DNA from 2 places in the Halomonas sp. Ps84H-12 genome. Region 2 is predicted to be linked to the other one. Evidence: predicted binding sites of a transcription regulator. Region 2 holds the regulator's gene; the other holds the start of a gene.
What was found. The regulator LexA, encoded in region 2, represses DNA repair genes until DNA is damaged. The targets are predictions, from matches to a motif close to TACTGTNTANNTANACAGTA.
Positions count from the first base shown of each region.

Region 1 (6,506 bases), on a different contig from region 2:
ATACAGTCCCCAGCAGCCGCTTCCGCGACCTCTTTGCGATGACCACGGCGGGGCTCACCACGGGCGGAATCGTAAGAAACAATCAGCGTATGGCTATCAAACATGGCCGACTGAAAGCGTGCATAGGGGCACATGTGCAGACACACCTGATGGCGCAACCAGCCAGCGTTCAGATAGGTAAACAGAGTAAAAAAACCGATCCAAAAAAGCGCCCAAGGGTGCGCCTCTAGGCTGAATAGATCCCTTACGAGCCCACCCACCGGCGTAAAATATCCCACGAAGGTGACGCCCGTTACCAACGCAATCAGTAGCCAAGCGGTATGTTTAGCGCCTTTTCGCCATAACGACCCCAGCGTGTTAGATGCGTTGTCGCGACGTATCCGACGGTGCCTTGGTCCTTCCAGGCGGTGCTCAAACCAAATAAACAGAAACGTCCATACGCTTTGTGGGCAACTATAACCACACCACACTCGCCCCGCTGCCACCGTGATCAAAAACAGACCAAAGGCGCACAGCACCAGAATCCAGGTCAGCAGGATAAAGTCCTGAGGGTAAAACGTCGCTGCAAAGAGGTGAAACTCCTGGGCAGAGAGGTCAAACCACACCATGGGGCGGTCACCCCACTGAAGCCATGGCAAGCCCATATAGAGCGCTATCAGCAGCCAGTTGGAATAACGCCTTATGCGCTGAAAAAAGCCCTGTATCTCTCGCACATAGATATGCCCAGACGTGGATGGCGAGCGACCCGTAGTTTTCGCCTGAGGCGAATGGTGTTCAACGGCTGCATCGCTGGTTAGGTCTTGCAGTGGAATGCGTTGCGTCATACCGATATCCAGAAAAGGGGGAGTGGCGATCTATACGGTCGAGGGGCATCACCGAATGAACCGCTACTATGCTCTCCCAGCCAACCACTAAAACAGATGCAGTTTTAGAGAAAAAAGCCGTATCAGTTTTGATATGCTTTTGATTGAGAGTATCGATTCTGTTGATCCCACTAAGCACCCGCGCCAAGCACCAGCGAGTTTATGCCATGAAACGCTATGAACAGTTTGCCGACGAAATAGCCACACTGATTCGCCAAGGCGTACTGGGACCAGGCGAGCGCATTCCGTCAGTGCGCCAAGCGAGCCGCCATCACGGCATTAGCCCGTCGACAGTGTTTCAGGCGTACTACTTACTGGAAAACCAGGGGCTTATCAGCGCTCGAGCGCGCTCGGGCTACTTTGTTCGTGAACACGCACGGCGCTTGGTCAACGAACCCCGCGTCACGCTACAACCCACCGACCCAGCGGAGGTGCAGGTCAGCGAGCTGGTGTTCTCGGTGCTGGACTCACTGCAGGATGACCAAACGGTGCCCTTTGGCTCGGCTTTCCCTAGCCCTGAGCTGTTTCCACTCTCTCGCTTAAGTATCAGCATGACACGTGGCTTGCGGGCGCTTTCGCCCCAACAGGTGGTGGCTGATATGACCACCGGGCATACCGACCTGTGTCGGCAGATTGCTCTGCGCTACATGCTGAGTGGCATTCAGCTGCCGATGGACGAACTGGTGATTACCAATGGTGCAATGGAGGCGCTCAATCTAGCCCTACAGTGCGTGACTCAGCCAGGGGACTTGGTCGCGATTGAGTCACCTGCTTTTTATGCCAGCCTACAAGTGTTGGAGCGGCTCAAACTACGTGCGGTGGAAATTCCGGTTCACCCTCGGGAAGGGGTTGACCTAGACGTGCTGGCAGAGCGATTAGCGACGCTGCCCATCAAAGCCTGCTGGTTTATGAGCCACCTGCAGAACCCCATCGGCGCCAGCCTAAGCAACGAGCGCAAACAGGTGCTTTACCAGTTATTAAAGCAGCACCAAGTGCCCATGCTAGAGGATGACGTGTATGCCGAGCTCTATTTTGGCAGCACGCCGCCCGCCCCCGTTAAGGCCTTTGATGATGAGGGCTTAGTGATTCACTGCAGCTCTTTCTCGAAGTGCTTGGCACCCGGCTATCGGGTGGGCTGGGTAGCGGGCGGCCGTTATGCCCAAGAGATCTCGCGGCTAAAACTAATGACCACCATTTCCCCCTCTATCCCCGCCCAGGCCGCCATTGCTGACTATTTACAACACGGTGGCTACGACCGCCATTTGCGCAAGCTTCGCCATGCCTTAGAAGCCCAACAAACCAGTATGCTGGCGGCGGCAGATCGCTACTTCCCTGCGCATACGCGCATCACCCGACCTGTGGGCGGTTATTTCCTTTGGGTGGAGTTTCCCGAACACGTGGATTCGCTGCAGCTATTTCGCACAGCGCTCGACCATGGCGTTAGCCTCGCACCAGGCCCCATTTTCTCCGCGACCCAACAGTTTCGCCACTGCATTCGCTTAAGCTATGGCCACCCCTGGACCCAGCGCAGCGAACGGGGGATGGAAACGCTGGGCACGTTATTGAGCCTTTTTTAGCGCTATGAAGAACATCACGCGCGCGATGGCGTTATTTACCGAGGCCGCCGGTCACCTTCTAAAAAGTTAGCGGTAAACACGGCTTTGCCGTGGGTCTCGAACGACCATTTCATCACGTCGCTCAGTGCCGCCATCACCTCATCGAACTCGCCAAATACCTGGGTGCTCATTCGGTTGGGGTGAACTTCCAGCCCGGTGGCCTCTAAACGTTTGACCACCTCTTTGACGACTGGCTTGAAATCATCGGCCAGCGGGTAGTAGCTCAGCTGTACAGAAAGGTACATATCGCCTCCTTAATCGCTTCTATGGCTGTACCGTTTGAAACTGCTGCCACGCGGCCAGTATCGCCGTGCGTGTCTCTTCCGGGTGTTCCATCGGGAACATGTGCGTGCCGGGCACCATACTCACCGGCAGCCCGCGACGAGCGATGCGCTTGAGCCGTGAAGGCGTCATCAAGTGCGACTGCTGCCCCGCCACCAATTGAATGGGCACACCCACGCGCTGCGGCAGGTTGGAGAGGTGATCCGGTAAGTGGCGGAAAATCTCCAGCTCGATGTTGGGGTCGAAGGTCAGCTCGGCGCTACCGTCGTCCAGTAGTCGCGTGCCTGCTTCAATGTAGTCGTTGAGTGCCTCGGGGGTAAAGCGACGAAACAGCCCTCGCCGCCGCAGCGAGGTCGCCATGGCCTCACGGCTGGGCCACACCGTGCGCCGCCCCTTGGTTTTACCCGCAGGGGTGATACGGTCCATGAACCCAAAGCGCTTGGCCGCTTTCATGGCCCAGGCGTCTGGCCCCAGCATCAGCGGCGGGTCGAGCATGATTACACCGCGAAAACGCTCCGGCTGCTTATCCGCAGCCATGGCCATCAGCGTGCCGCCCAGCGAATGCCCCACGCCCAGCAACGGCTCGTCAGTATCGGGGAGGTAGCTAAGCAGCTCCTCTACCAAGTTGCCCCAGTTGTGATTCACCGGGTAGTCCGGGTGGTGGCCTAGCCGATCTAGCGGGTGTAAATCGAACGATTCTGCCAGCGGGTCTAACAGGCTGCGGTAGCTCAAACCGGGAAAGCCGTTGGCATGGGCAAACACTAAGCGGGGGCGTTGGGTGGCATCGGCAGGCATGGCAGGCTCGCAGTTAGGCTAACGGGAAGAAGCGCTATCTATCATACGTCTGTTTTAACGCGAGCCCGAGTACCCGTCAATCCACCCAAGGGTTAACAGGCTAATTAAAACAGCGAGAGCTGCTGGGCAGCGGTCGCTTCCGCCAAGCGGTAGCCCACCCCCAGCAGGCGCACGGGGCGCTCGCCCCTTGCCCATCCCACGTTCAGCAAGGTTTCGAACTGTTCCAAGTTGGGTGCGGGGTCGGCGTGTTCGACGGTGGTTTGGGTGAAGTCGTTGAATTTGACCTTCACCATTACGCCGCGCACGGCGGGGGCCGGGTCTAGGCGAGCGTAGCGGCGCTCTAAATCGCCAATCAGCTCGGGGAGCTGACGACGGCAGGCTTCCAAGGTGGGTAAATCTTGAGAGTAGGTTTGCTCGGTGCTGATCGACTTGCGTTCGCGGTGAGTTTTAACAGGGCGCTCATCGCGCCCGTGGCTGAGCTCATGCAGGCGATGTCCAAAGCGGCCAAAGCGCTCCACCAGCTCGGTCAGTGGCCGGGCGCGCAGATCTGCGCCGGTCTGAATACCCAGCTCCGCCAGCTTTTCAGCGGTGCGCGGCCCTACCCCGTGGATTTTTTTCACCGGCAGTTGCTGCACGAAGGCGTCGATATCGTCTGGCGTGATGACAAACAGCCCATCGGGCTTGCGCCAGTCGCTGGCGATCTTGGCGAGAAACTTGTTGGGTGCCACACCCGCCGAGACGGTAATGCCCACTTCCTGCTTCACCCGATGGCGAATGGCTTCGGCCATACGGGTGGCGCTGCCGTGGTGGAGCGTGACCTCCGAGACATCCAGAAAGGCTTCGTCCAGCGAGAGCGGCTCGATCAGTTCGGTCACATCTCGGTAGATGGCAAACACCTGGCGTGCCACGGCCTTGTACTTCGCCATGTCGCCACGAATCACCGTGAGATGGGGGCAACGTTTGAGCGCCTGAGCCATGGGCATCGCGGAGTGAATGCCGAACTTGCGCGCCGGGTAGTTACAGGTGGCGACCACACCGCGCTGCTCCACACTGCCGCCAATGGCAATAGGGATATCGGTTAACGCGGGGTTGTCGCGCATCTCGACCGCCGCATAGAAGCAGTCACAGTCGCAGTGAATGATTTTGCGCACAGGCCGACCTTGCCTCCGCCATTAACTGTAAAAAAGCACAGTTTATCACAGGGTGTGCTGCAGCGCTGATGAGCAGCAAAACCCTAGGCGGGGGCGCTGTGAATCCCTCCCTGGACGCTACTTTCGCCATCCCTGGCGAAGGACCCCCGCTACGGGTTTTCCGCCCATATTCGCTGATCTAAATCAAGTACCACAAAAGGTGCGTAGCACCTGCTCGCTTTCCGTGGCCGGGGCGGCTAAGCGGCGCGCTTCTTCGGATTCATCGAAGGGCTGCGTGACCGCCGCGAGCAGCGTGTGGAAAGGCGCGAAATCGCCTTCTGTTGCCGCTTCAATCACCTCTTGAATGCGGTGGTTGCGGGGAATCACCACAGGGTTGGCGCGGCGCATGGCCTCCAGGCGCTCACGCTGCTGGCTCGCTTGCTGGGCGTTTTCCCACTCGGCCAGCCAAGCAGCAAGGCCATCGGGCTGAGTGGTCAGCGCTAGCAGCGCCTCTTTTTGGGAATGGGCTGACGAGTTCTTTCTCAGCGCTTGCGCATAGCGCGTCAGCGCATCAAAGGTGGCGGTCATATCCATGCGGCCCTGATGCATCTGGATTTCCAGCGCTTCCATGAGCGGCGCGGCGCGATCGCTTTCTGGAGCGAGGCCTAGCTTATTAGCGTGCAGGCGGCGCTGCTCGGCGCTAAAGCGGGAGGTAAAGCCGCGTAGCACCTCGGTGGCCTGCTCTACCACGGTGTCACCCTCTGCGCGCATCAGCGGCAGCAGGGTTTCGGCAAAGCGGGCCAGGTTCCACTGGGCAATACCCGGCTGGTTGTCAAAGGCGTAGCGCCCGCCCTGGTCAATGGAGCTATACACCTTCTGCGGGTCGAACTGCTCCATAAACGCGCAGGGGCCGTAATCGATGGTTTCACCGGCAATGCTGCAGTTATCGGTGTTCATCACTCCGTGAATAAAGCCCAAGCTCATCCAACGCGCCACTAGCGCCGCTTGGCGGGCGGTAACGGCTTCTAACAGCGCCAGGTACGGGTCCTCAGCGTTGGCCGCCTCTGGGTAGTGGCGGGTAATCACATGATTGGCCAGCGCTTTGAGCGCGCTTTCATCGCGGCGAACGGCGGCAAACTGGAACGTGCCCACGCGAATATGGCTGCTGGCCACACGGGTAAGCACAGCCCCCGGCTCGGCCATTTGGCGCACCACGCGCTCACCGGTGGCAACGGCAGCCAAGGCGCGAGTGGTGGGTACGCCCACGGCGGCCATAAATTCACTCACCAGATATTCCCGCAGCACCGGGCCAAGGGGCGAACGACCATCGCCACCCCGAGAAAACGGCGTGCGGCCGCTGCCTTTTAGCTGCACGTCCTGCCGCTGGCCCTGCTGATCCACCACTTCCCCCAGCAGCAGCGCCCGGCCATCGCCCAACTGAGGCACGAAATTACCGAACTGATGCCCGGCATAGCCCAGCGCTCTAGGCTCGGCCCCTGGCGGTAGCTGGTTACCGCTGAACCATTGGGCCAGCGTGGCATCGTCGGGCCGCGTTTGCATGCCTAGCTGCGCGGCCAGGTCATCGTTAAACGCGATCAGGCTGGGCTGCGCCACGGGCGTAGGCTGGCAAGCCACCCATAAAGGCTCTGGCAGCGTGGCAAACTGGTGTTCAAAGGTCAGCACGGGCAACTCCGCTTTTCAGTTTATCGTCTAGGAATACCCTAGCAGTTTACTCAAGTAATTGGCGATAGCCTGTCGCAGAGAGCCTCTTAACCAATTTGAAATTGCTCGCTTCGATAGTAACCCGCCGGTATCCAAAA
Region 1 covers NZ_JAMXSJ010000028.1:9,057-15,562, reverse strand. The annotation lists gene ccoG (cytochrome c oxidase accessory protein CcoG) at 1-824, opposite strand, end outside; gene mapR (GntR family transcriptional regulator MpaR) at 1,031-2,440, shown strand; gene NH344_RS13550 (YkoF family thiamine/hydroxymethylpyrimidine-binding protein) at 2,476-2,724, opposite strand; gene NH344_RS13545 (alpha/beta hydrolase) at 2,744-3,556, opposite strand; gene dinB (DNA polymerase IV) at 3,661-4,707, opposite strand; gene NH344_RS13535 (protein adenylyltransferase SelO) at 4,891-6,369, opposite strand.
Region 1: dinB (DNA polymerase IV) is a predicted target of LexA. The motif match lies at 4,731-4,750, and genes of this name have one in related genera.

Region 2 (11,115 bases):
CTGGGTAAGTGAGTGGGCCGACCAACAACGCCGCACTCTGGCTTGATGATGAAAAGGTGACACCATGCAGTTAACCCACCTGAACGCGCACGGCGAAGCGAATATGGTTGATGTCGGCGATAAGCGCGAGACCCGTCGTGAGGCTGTTGCCTCTGGGCGAATCGTGATGCAGCCCAATACTCTGCAGCTATTAAGCGATGGGGCGCTGCCCAAAGGGGATGTACTCGCAACAGCGCGTATTGCGGGTATTCAAGCAGCGAAGCGAACTCATGAACTGATTCCGCTCTGCCACTCGCTGGCGCTCTCCAAAGTAGCGGTGGATTTCGATATTGACCATGCAAATGGCTGGGTGAATGTATCGGCCATGTGTCGCTTGAACGGGCGCACGGGCGTCGAGATGGAAGCGTTGACGGCCGTTTCGGTTGCTTGCCTGACGCTTTACGATATGTGTAAAGCCGTTGATAAAGAGATGCGCATTGAAGCTGTGCAGCTCGACAGCAAGCGAGGCGGATTGCGTGGTGACTATCAGCGGGAGCGTGAGATGGTCACGCCTATTGTCACCGGTGAAGGCGCAGTGGGAGAGGTAAGCTTAGGTGAGCGCTGTGCCTCGCCCTGTGTGCGCGTCAAGTTTTTGGCAGAGCTGCGTGAGCGGGTCGGTGAGAGTGATCTGGCCATTGGGCTTGATAAGCTGCCAAGTCGCGATGTGGCCGGGCTAAAAGCTGCGCTTAGTGCCCAGGATGCACGCTTTTCCGTGCTGGCTGATCAGCGCACTCTATGTGCCATTAACCAAGTGATGGCAAATGATAGCGCTCGTATCACTGATGATGACGAAGTGGCCTTTTTTCCACCGGTAACGGGAGGCTAAGCCGTGTCTGTTAGCGAGCCGACATTGCCAGACATCGCGGTAGAAGTGCAGTCCGCTCCGTTTTCAATGGCGTACGGCTATGAGAGCGCGCTGCGCCAGCGCACCGACATTGGTGCGATTGTGACGTTCACCGGGTTAGTGCGAGATTTTAACGAGACGCCCGACGTAACGGGGTTAACCCTTGAGCACTATCCAGGAATGACTGAGCGCACCTTAACGCAAATTGCTGAGCAAGCCTGGCAGCGCTGGGCGCTGCAGGCGGTGCGTGTTATTCATCGGGTGGGCGACTTATCCCCGGGCGACCCTATCGTTAGAGTGCTGGTGGCAAGCGCACACCGCCGCGATGCGTTTGAGGCCTGCGATTTCATTATGGATTATTTAAAAACCCAGGCGCCGTTTTGGAAGAAAGAGCACTCCAAGCAGGGGGCGTACTGGGTTAAAGAGCGCCACACCGATCAGCAGGATGCTGAACGCTGGTAACACCTGTGTTTAAGGCTCGTCGTTTAACTCTTCGATGGTCGGCATTTCAGCGGCCATGATCTGCAGGTGCACGTCTGGCATATGTTGCAAGTGGTTAGCCAGCCAGTGCACCAGCCTTGGCTGCAGCGCATGGCGCAAATCAGCCAAGGTGTCTGCCTCAATCTCTTCTAGCTGCTCATCCAGCCACTCGCTGAAGCTATCTTCATCCATAGGGCTTGCGCCGTTGGCGTCAAGCATCAGACGACCAATACGACACCATCCCGTTTCTGTTGCTGCTACCGGTAGCGCTAGAAACAGACTGCCACGACGGGTAGTGGGATGGCTGCTCTCAAGGCCAGGGTGAGGCACGACGCTATTTTGGTTAACAATGCAAGGCGGCTGTGGGTAGCGCGTTTCGCAGCGCAGCCCTTGGTGGTCAAGCACAATCATATCGCCATTCACCGGTGCTAACGGCGCTCTGATACCTAGCTCCTCAGCAAGCGCTTGGTGCGCCTCCTGATGGCGCGCTTCACCATGTACCGGCAGTAGCATTTTGGGCCTAACCCACTGGTAGAGCTTTTTCAGCTCTTCCTGAGCGGGGTGGCCGGTGGCATGAAGCTCGGGGTGGTTCATTTCGTCGAACAGCGTGACACCGAGTTGCAATAAACGTTTTTTAAGCTGCTCGATAGGGCGCTCATTGCCTGGAATTGTTTTGGCGGAAAAAATCACGCTATCGCCGGGTTCCAAGTCCACAAAGGGGTGTCGACGCTGCGCTAAACGCTGCAAGGCAGCGCGAGGCTCGCCTTGGCTACCGGTGGCAATAATCACGACCTCCTCCGGTGGTAGATAGCCCAAATCATGGGGTGGCACCAGGGGGGGGAAGTTATCCAGATAACCAAGGCCTCTAGCAACACTGACCATGCGCTCCATTGAGCGGCCCATCAAACTAACGCGACGGCCACACGCTTGGGCCGCTAAGCCAATGGCCAGTACGCGCGCTAGGTTGCTAGCAAAACAGGACACTACCACGCGGCCTTTACACGCTTTCAATGTGGTGGAAAGCGCCTTGGCAACATCCCCCTCGCTGCCCGACTGCCCTGGCATTGGCGCATTGGTCGAGTCACCTACCAGAAGATCCACCGGCGCCAGTGCTCTAAACTGGGCAGCGTTCACGGGGGCGCCAATCAGTGGGTTGGGGTCGAGTTTCCAGTCGCCGGTGTGCAGTATGCGGTAATCACCCGCCTGCATCATGATGGAGCAGCTTTCGGGGATGGAGTGGGTAACACTCAAGTAGCGCAGTGTAAATGGCCCGCTCTCCACCGCATCGCCTGGTTCAATCACTTCAATGGAGGCGCTGCTGAGCTGGTGTTCGGCGAATTTGTAACGCAATAGCCCTGCTGCGAGAGGAGTGGCAAAGATAGGGCAACCCCATTTGGGCCATAGCCACGCCACCGCACCAATATGATCTTCATGACCATGGGTGATAAACAGCGCCTTAGGTGTGATCTTCAGTGCCTCTAGGGTATCGGTATTAGGTACTTGCAGCGGCGAGTTGGGCAGGTCTTGGCGAATCATCATGCCGCAATCTACGGCGATCCACTGGTCGTCGTATCCATACAGCGTAAGATTCATTCCAATTTCACCACATCCACCTAGCGGGAGTAGGCGCAGGGGCGGGCGACGACGAGGACGAAGTTGAACGCGGGATGGATGCATCAGTTATGAAAAGCCTAGAAAGTAATTCCTTAACTATACGGGAAGCGGGGGGCGGGTAACAATCATCGCGGCACCTGACCACGGTGCTTCCTCATCGTGCTTACGGTACACTACCGCCGCTAATGTGGTTTACCTGCTGGTAGGCAGGTGCTTGGCGAGCGTGCCGTTAAATACGTTAAGAGTGTTTGTTATGTCTCATTACTATCGTTTAGTTGTTTCCTGCCCAGATCAAGTGGGCATCGTGGCGCGTGTCTCAAGTTTCATTGCTCAACAAGGTGGCTCAATTACCGAAGCCAGCCAGCACTCTGACTTAGAGACTGGCCGCTTTTTTATGCGTTACGAGATTCTGGCGGATTCTCTGGGTATGTCGGCGGAAGCACTGCGCACGTCGTTTGAGCCGGTGGCGGCTGAGTTTGATATGCAGTGGTCGCTGGTGGATACCCAAAAGCGCCGCCGTGTGGTGTTGATGGTGTCTCGGGAATCCCACTGCTTGGTGGACCTTCTCTACCGCTGGCAGGCAGGTGAGTTGGATTGCGATATTGTCGGCGTTATCTCTAATCACGATGATATGCGCTCGCTGACTGAATGGTATGGCATCCCTTATCATCATGTACCAGTTGACCCGGCTAATAAACAAACGGCTTTTGAACAGGTGCAGGAGCAGATTGATGCTGCCCGCGCTGACTGCATAGTGCTAGCACGCTATATGCAAATTCTGCCGCCTTCGCTTTGCGAACGGTATGCAGGGCGCGTGATTAACATTCATCACAGCTTCTTGCCTTCCTTTGCGGGTGCCAAGCCGTATCATCAAGCCTATGAGCGGGGCGTGAAACTGATTGGGGCAACTTGCCACTATGTGACAGAAGAGCTGGATGCAGGCCCCATAATTGAGCAGGACATTCACCGGGTCAGCCACTGTCACACGCCTACTGATTTGGTACGTTTTGGTCGCGATGTGGAAAAAGCGGTATTGGCGCGGGGGCTGCGTTGGCACCTAGAAGATCGCGTGCTAATTCACGGCAACAAAACGGTCGTTTTTAGCTAATCGGCAGAAGGGGGCGCTATGTCGTTTGCACAAAGCGTATTGGCACCGTGGGCACTCGTGATGACGTGGCTTTTATCGTTGGGTGTCATCGTCTGGTGCTTATGCCTGCGCCCCTGGCGGCCACTACTTGAGGATACAGCGCTTCAGCACCGCTGGATGGCAGCTACGTTGGCCGTCATGTTGATGTGGCAATTGCGTGCGCAAGCGGTGGACTGGTTAACGCTTCACTTGGTGTTTACGGTGCTGATGACGCTAGTCTTTAAAATGCCGCTGGCGTTGATCAGCAACGTGATGATTAATGTCGCCATGGTGGCTATTGGCAGAAACGATTGGTCGCTAATGGGGGCAAATATGCTGGTGACAGGTATTGTGCCTGCGACCGTGACCGGTTTTGTATGGCGAATCGTTGACCGTCGGTTGCCTGATAATTTGATGGTGTTTTTATTTGCTTGTGGCTTTTTTGGAACGGCCTTGGCGACCTTAGGGGGAGGGCTATCTGCTGTTGCGCTGATTATCGTAGCGGGCACTGATCCCGAGGCCGTCTATCTCGCCCAAGAGTATGCCCGCTTTTTACCGTTACTGATGCCGTCAGAGGCATTTATAACCGGTATGCTGCTGAGTATTTTACTAGTGTACCACCCAAGCTGGGTGGCCACCTTTAATGACCACCGTTATATCGACTTGCAGTAGCCTGCCTTACAGGTTGGGCAACTAGCCAAGCGCTTGCCCATTACCACCGCGAATAACACCAACACCCACGCCTTCAATATCAAGCTGCTGAGTGCGTAGGTCGATCTCAATTGGTGCGAAATCTGCGTTCTCGGCAATCAGTGTTACTTGATGCCCTTGGCGTTTAAAACGCTTGACCGTTACTTCGTCTTCTAATCGTGCCACGACAATTTGCCCATCGCGAACGCGGTCAGTGCGATGCACGGCCAGAAGGTCGCCTTCAAGAATGCCTACATCTTTCATGGATAGGCCGCGCACCCGTAGCAGGTAATCTGCTTTAGGCGTGAAGTACTCAGCGGGCAGCGGGCAGTAACGGTCAATATGTTCAGCCGCAAGGATAGGGCTGCCAGCGGCGACCTCACCAATCACAGGAAGCCCATTGGGCAGCGGCTCATTAGTAGCAGGTGCTGCAGCCGCTGGCGTTTCAGTAAGCTCCTGCGGCTCCTGGTTAGGTAAGCGGATGCCTCGTGATGTATTGCGAATTATACGAATAGCGCCTTTGCGCTCGAGCGCACGCAAATGCTCTTCTGCTGCGTTAGGCGAGCGGAATCCCAGCGCTTTGGCAATTTCGGCGCGGGTAGGGGGGTAGCCAAACTCACCCATGGTCTTAACGATAAAATCAAATACGTGCTGCTGACGTGCTGTGAGTGGACGCGACATACCAAACTCCAAAACAGTGAAAAGACAGTAGCTACATGTCGGCTTAATCAGTATGTGTTTAAGTATACAGTATGTTGCTCTGTCCAGTACATGACGAGTTACACCCAACCGAGACAGTCGTTAAGTGTTTAGTTAACGCTTACTACCATTTGGATAAGAGATTGAGCCAGCAGGGGTTATGACATAGTATTCAGCCATGTTTAAAACACCTGTTTTTTGGAGGGCGCTATGGCCCAATCGGATACGGTAACGCGTATTTTAGATACTGCAGAGGTACTGTTTGCAGAGCGAGGCTTTGCCGAGACGTCGCTGCGTAATATCACCAGCAAGGCCCGGGTTAATTTGGCGGCCGTGAACTACCACTTTGGTTCCAAAAAAGCGCTAATTCAAGCGGTGTTTTCCCGCTATCTCGATCCATTTTCAGAGCGTTTTCACACCGCACTGGACGAGCTAGAAGCTCACTATCAAGGCCAGCCTATTCCTCTAGAAGTGCTGTTAGAGACCATGGCCACTACGGTACTGGCAGTGCCCGCCGAACGTAATAGCCTGAAGGTATTTATGCGGCTACTAGGGTTAGCCTACAGTCAGGCGCAAGGGCATCTGCGTCGCTACATTCAGCAGCAGTATGGCGATGTATTTACCCGTTTTACCGAGCTGGTGCGTAAAGCCACGCCTGAGCTGCCGGACGCCGAGCGCTTTTGGCGGCTACACTTTATGCTAGGCACAGTGATATTTACGCTCTCAGGACTGGATGCCCTGCGTGATATTGCTGCAAAGGATTATCAAGAGCAGGTGACGGTGCGTGACCTTGTGCGGCGGCTACGTCCAGTCGTTGTTGCTGCGATGAACGCGCCGCTACCGGCTGCGGTTGAAGAGGGAAACCATGGCAACGCCCAGGCTAGCTGAATTACCGCCTTCCCAATCTGGTTGGGTGGAGATTGACACCCAGCGGCAGCGGTTGCGCTGGTGGCAGGGAAAGGAAGTGAACTATGAGTGCGCGATCTCTACTGGGGTTGCTGGCGTAGGGCAGCGAGAGGGTAGCGGCCAAACACCGCTGGGCTGGCACTATGTCCGTGCGTCTATCGGCAAGGGCTTGCCTGATAATGCGGTATTTCGTGGTCGCCGATGGACTGGCGAAGTATTTTCGCCTGAATTGGCGACCAATTACCCTGAGCGAGACTGGATTCTAACGCGCATTATGTGGCTCTGCGGGCTGGAGCGCGGCGTTAACCGCGGCGCTGACGTGGACTCCCAGCGGCGCTACATTTATTTGCACGGCACGCCTGAAGACCAACCGATGGGTGTGGCTGCCTCTCACGGCTGCATCCGCCTGCGAAATCACGATTTACACTACCTGTTTGCACACGCCCAACCCGGTACGCCGGTTTGGTTGCATTAAGCCCACTTCCGGGCGTCCTGCCAGAATTTTGACACGCTAAGCGGTTAGTCTAAAATGGCGCCCTTTTTGTCGGATCCTCCCCATGACGCAACCCATTGGCCCGGTCATGCTTGACCTAGAAGGGCCGCAGTTATCCAACGCTGAAAAGACATTGCTAAAAGACCCTGCGGTGGGCGGCGTTATCCTGTTCGCCCGTAATGTCGAAGATGCGTACCAAGTGCGGCAGCTCTGCAGCAGTATTCGTCGTGTGCGTGGTGATCTACTGCTAGGTATTGACCAAGAGGGCGGTCGAGTCCAGCGGATCAAAAAAGGGGTGACCAACCTGCCCGCCATGGCGCGAATTGGCGATCTGTATGCCAGCGACCCAGTAGCAGGGCTCACCTTAGCCAAAGACACAGGCTGGTTGCTGGGGATGGAAATGGCCGCCTGTGGGTTGGATATGAGTTTTGCGCCAGTGTTGGATGTTGAGAGCGGTATCTCCAGCGTCATTGGCGACCGTAGTTTCAGCAGCGATCCAGAGCATGTCGCCCAACTAGGGCGCGCCTTTATCGAAGGCTTGCATGAAGCCGGCATGGCGGCAGTTGGTAAGCATTTTCCTGGCCATGGCGGAGTGGCGGCGGATTCCCATATTGCGCTGCCAGTGGATGAGCGACCCCTGGCCGAGCTGAAAGCCCGAGACCTCGTGCCGTTTCGCGAGTTAGCGGGTGTGTTGAACGGCGTCATGCCTGCCCACGTGACTTATTCAGCGTTTGATACTCGCCCTGCAGGGTTCTCACCCAACTGGTTAGGCATGCTGCGTGAATCATTGGGGTTCAAAGGGTGTATTTTTTCCGATGATTTAAGCATGACGGGGGCGCATGAGGCAGGCGGCCCGGCTGAGCGTGCCAAAGCGGCGCTGGCCGCTGGCTGCGATATGTTGCTGATCTGCAATGACCGAACGGCAGCCATTGAGGTACTAGGGGCCTGCCAAGGGGTGCTGAATAAACGGCCTGCCAAGCTGCGTTACGGTCGTGCTAGGCCTGAACTGGATGCACTGGCTGCACTCGGCCGTTGGCGCCGCACGCATGCCAAGCTCGAAGCGCTAGCGAATTAATTCCATTTTTATACCGTTTTCTTATTAGATGTTTTTGGAGAAGTAGCATGTCCAAGTTGGATAAAGAAGCGCTTGAATCGTTAGATTCTATGCGTGAGTTGATGGATAACGCCGACTGCCTGATTTCACAAGAGCAGGTTGAGCGAGCGTTGGATCGCATGGCGGAAGAGATCACGCGAGACTTGGGCGACAAGCTACCGGTGTTTTACTGCGTTATGAATGGCGGGCTCATTACCACGGGGCATCTGCTGACGCGTCTTGGTTTTCCGCTGGAAGTGGACTATTTACATGCGACCCGTTACCGCAACGAGCTGCGCGGCGGTGAGCTTTTCTGGCGCGTATCGCCTGAAATTCCCATGGCGGGCCGACATGTAGTGATTGTTGACGACATCCTCGATGAAGGCGCAACCCTAGCGGCCATTCTGAAATACTGCAAAGAAGCCCAGGCGGCCAGTGTGACTACCGCAGTGTTGGTCGACAAGCAGCACGACCGCAAAGCCGTTCCGGGATTAAAAGCAGATTACTGCAGCCTAGAAGTGGCCGACCGTTACGTGTTTGGTTTTGGTATGGACTACAAAGGCTACTGGCGTAATGCCCCTGGAATTTTTGCTCCCAAGGGCATGTAAGCTAGCGCAATCCTAGCGGGGTGAGAACCGCCTCGCTAGGCCGGTTTCCGCAATCATGCGCGTAGAGATCTCTTCTATTGAAAATCGCGTCGTATCAATAAACGGAATATGCATTGCCCGGTACAGCGATTCTGCCTGCTCTACTTCTTGTAAGCACTGATCCATCGAGCTATAGCGGCTATTGGGGCGGCGTTCATTACGAATGGCCGAGAGTCGGCGTGCATCAATGGTAAGGCCAAACAGCTTGTGCCGATGAGGTGCCAGCGCTTTGGGTAGCTTCAAGCTGCCATCTTCATCCAGGTCATCTTCGGTGAGCGGATAGTTCGCGGCGCGAATGCCGAACTGCAGCGCCAAGTAGAGTGAGGTCGGCGTTTTACCACAGCGGGAAACCCCCACTAGAATAATATCGGCTTTGTCGTATTGGTGGGTGCGTGCTCCATCGTCGTTATCGAGTGCAAAGTGAACCGAGTGGATGCGATCCATATATACGTCGTCGCTACCGATGGAGTGTGTTCTGCCGACGCTGTAGGAAGAGTGCGTTTCCAGCTCCTGCTCAAGGGGTTCTAGAAACGTCGAAAAAATATCGACCTTAAACCCCGACGCTTGGCGGATAACGTTACGAATCTGTTGATCCACAATCGTATCAATGATGATCGGTCTACAGCCATCGCGTACGGCGGTCGATTCGATAATCTGTGCCAGTGCCTGTGCTTTTTCAACCGTATCAATATACGGTTTAGTCAGCATATTGATCTCCACATCACTGAACTGCGCTAAGAGACTGCGCCCTAAGCTTTCTGCGGTGATGCCGGTACCATCCGAAATAAAGAAAGCTGTTCGTTTCATAACCTGATCCGCCAGTCTGCCATGTTCATAGATAAGCTATTGTGTGCTGTGCAAACGACGAGCACAACGCCTAGTCGATACTACATAAAACGCTAATTTCGTGTATTTGTTGTAAAAATCCTCCACTCCCTTCGCTGTTAGACCAATGGCGAATACGCTGCCGCAGTGCTAGGGTGACAACGTCTATTAGTGTCGTCCCAACGGGTCGTAACGAAGTCTAAAAGCGAGGGGGTTGCGTGGAAGAGTACATTCTGTGGTTCGATCAGCTAGGTATGGCAGACGTCGAACGCGTGGGTGGTAAAAACGCTTCGCTTGGCGAAATGATTTCCAATTTATCGGGTGTAGGCGTCACGGTGCCAGGCGGCTTCGCGACCACTGCTCACGCGTACCGCGAGTTTCTCTCTCACGAAGGTCTGAACGACCGCATTAACGACAAGCTTGCTCGTTTAGATGTCGATGATGTCAAAGCACTGGCTGAGGCAGGAAAAACGATTCGCCAGTGGATCATTGATACACCGCTGCCGCCTGGCTTTGAAGCCGCGCTTCGCGATGCCTACGAACAGCTCCAAACGCAACATCCAAGCCTCAAAGTAGCCGTGCGCAGCTCCGCCACGGCGGAAGACCTTCCCGATGCCTCCTTCGCTGGGCAGCAGGAAACCTTCTTGAACATTGAAGGTTTTGCCAATATCAAACATGCGGTGCATGAAGTGTTTGCCTCGCTGTTTAACGATCGCGCCATCTCCTACCGTGTGCATCGTGGCTACGCCCACGAGAATGTTGCGCTGTCAGCGGGCGTTCAAAAGATGGTGCGCTCTGAAACCGGCGCATCAGGCGTTATGTTTACCCTGGATACCGAATCTGGCTACCGTGATGCCGTTTTTGTCACGGCCTCTTGGGGGCTGGGCGAAACCGTGGTGCAGGGAGCCGTCAATCCTGACGAGTTCTATGTTCACAAGCCCACCCTGGCTGCTGGCCGCCCGGCCGTTCTGCGCCGCACGTTAGGGTCCAAGTTGATCAAGATGGTTTACGGCCAAGATGCCAGCGCCGGTAAATCTGTTGAAACCGTTGACGTGCCTTTCAAAGACCGTGGCCGCTTCTGCATCAACGATGAGCAGGTGATGGATCTTGCTCGTCAAGCAGTGACCATTGAGCAACACTACCAGCGCCCGATGGATATTGAGTGGGCATTGGATGGCGATGACGGCAAGCTCTATATCGTTCAAGCGCGTCCTGAAACCGTCGTGTCACAGCAGGAGGGCGGTAAGCTTGAGCGCTTCCAACTGCGTGAGAAAGGGCGCACGCTGATTACTGGCCGGGCCATTGGCCAGCGTATCGGCCGCGGGGCAGTTAAGATTGTCCTCAGCCCAGACGAGATGGACAAAATTCAAGAAGGCGACATCTTGGTCACCGACATGACGGACCCAGATTGGGAGCCCATCATGAAGCGCGCCTCGGCAATCGTGACTAACCGTGGTGGGCGTACCTGCCACGCGGCGATTATTGCCCGGGAATTGGGCATTCCTGCGGTGGTTGGCTGTGGCGATGCGACCACGCAGCTACAAGAAGGCATTGACGTTACGGTTTCGTGTGCGGAAGGGGATACCGGCCACGTTTATGAAGGGTTGCTGGCATTTGACTGCAACGTGTCCAGCGTTGATTCCATGCCGGAGATTCCGT
Region 2 covers NZ_JAMXSJ010000005.1:110,484-121,598, forward strand. The annotation lists gene mobB (molybdopterin-guanine dinucleotide biosynthesis protein B) at 1-46, shown strand, start outside; gene moaC (cyclic pyranopterin monophosphate synthase MoaC) at 65-865, shown strand; gene moaE (molybdopterin synthase catalytic subunit MoaE) at 869-1,345, shown strand; gene NH344_RS04000 (ribonuclease J) at 1,355-2,956, opposite strand; gene purU (formyltetrahydrofolate deformylase) at 3,231-4,085, shown strand; gene NH344_RS04010 (energy-coupling factor ABC transporter permease) at 4,104-4,775, shown strand; gene lexA (transcriptional repressor LexA) at 4,797-5,474, opposite strand; gene NH344_RS04020 (TetR/AcrR family transcriptional regulator) at 5,703-6,380, shown strand; gene NH344_RS04025 (L,D-transpeptidase) at 6,358-6,873, shown strand; gene nagZ (beta-N-acetylhexosaminidase) at 6,956-7,966, shown strand; gene NH344_RS04035 (hypoxanthine-guanine phosphoribosyltransferase) at 8,014-8,592, shown strand; gene NH344_RS04040 (pyruvate, water dikinase regulatory protein) at 8,605-9,438, opposite strand; gene ppsA (phosphoenolpyruvate synthase) at 9,675-11,115, shown strand, end outside.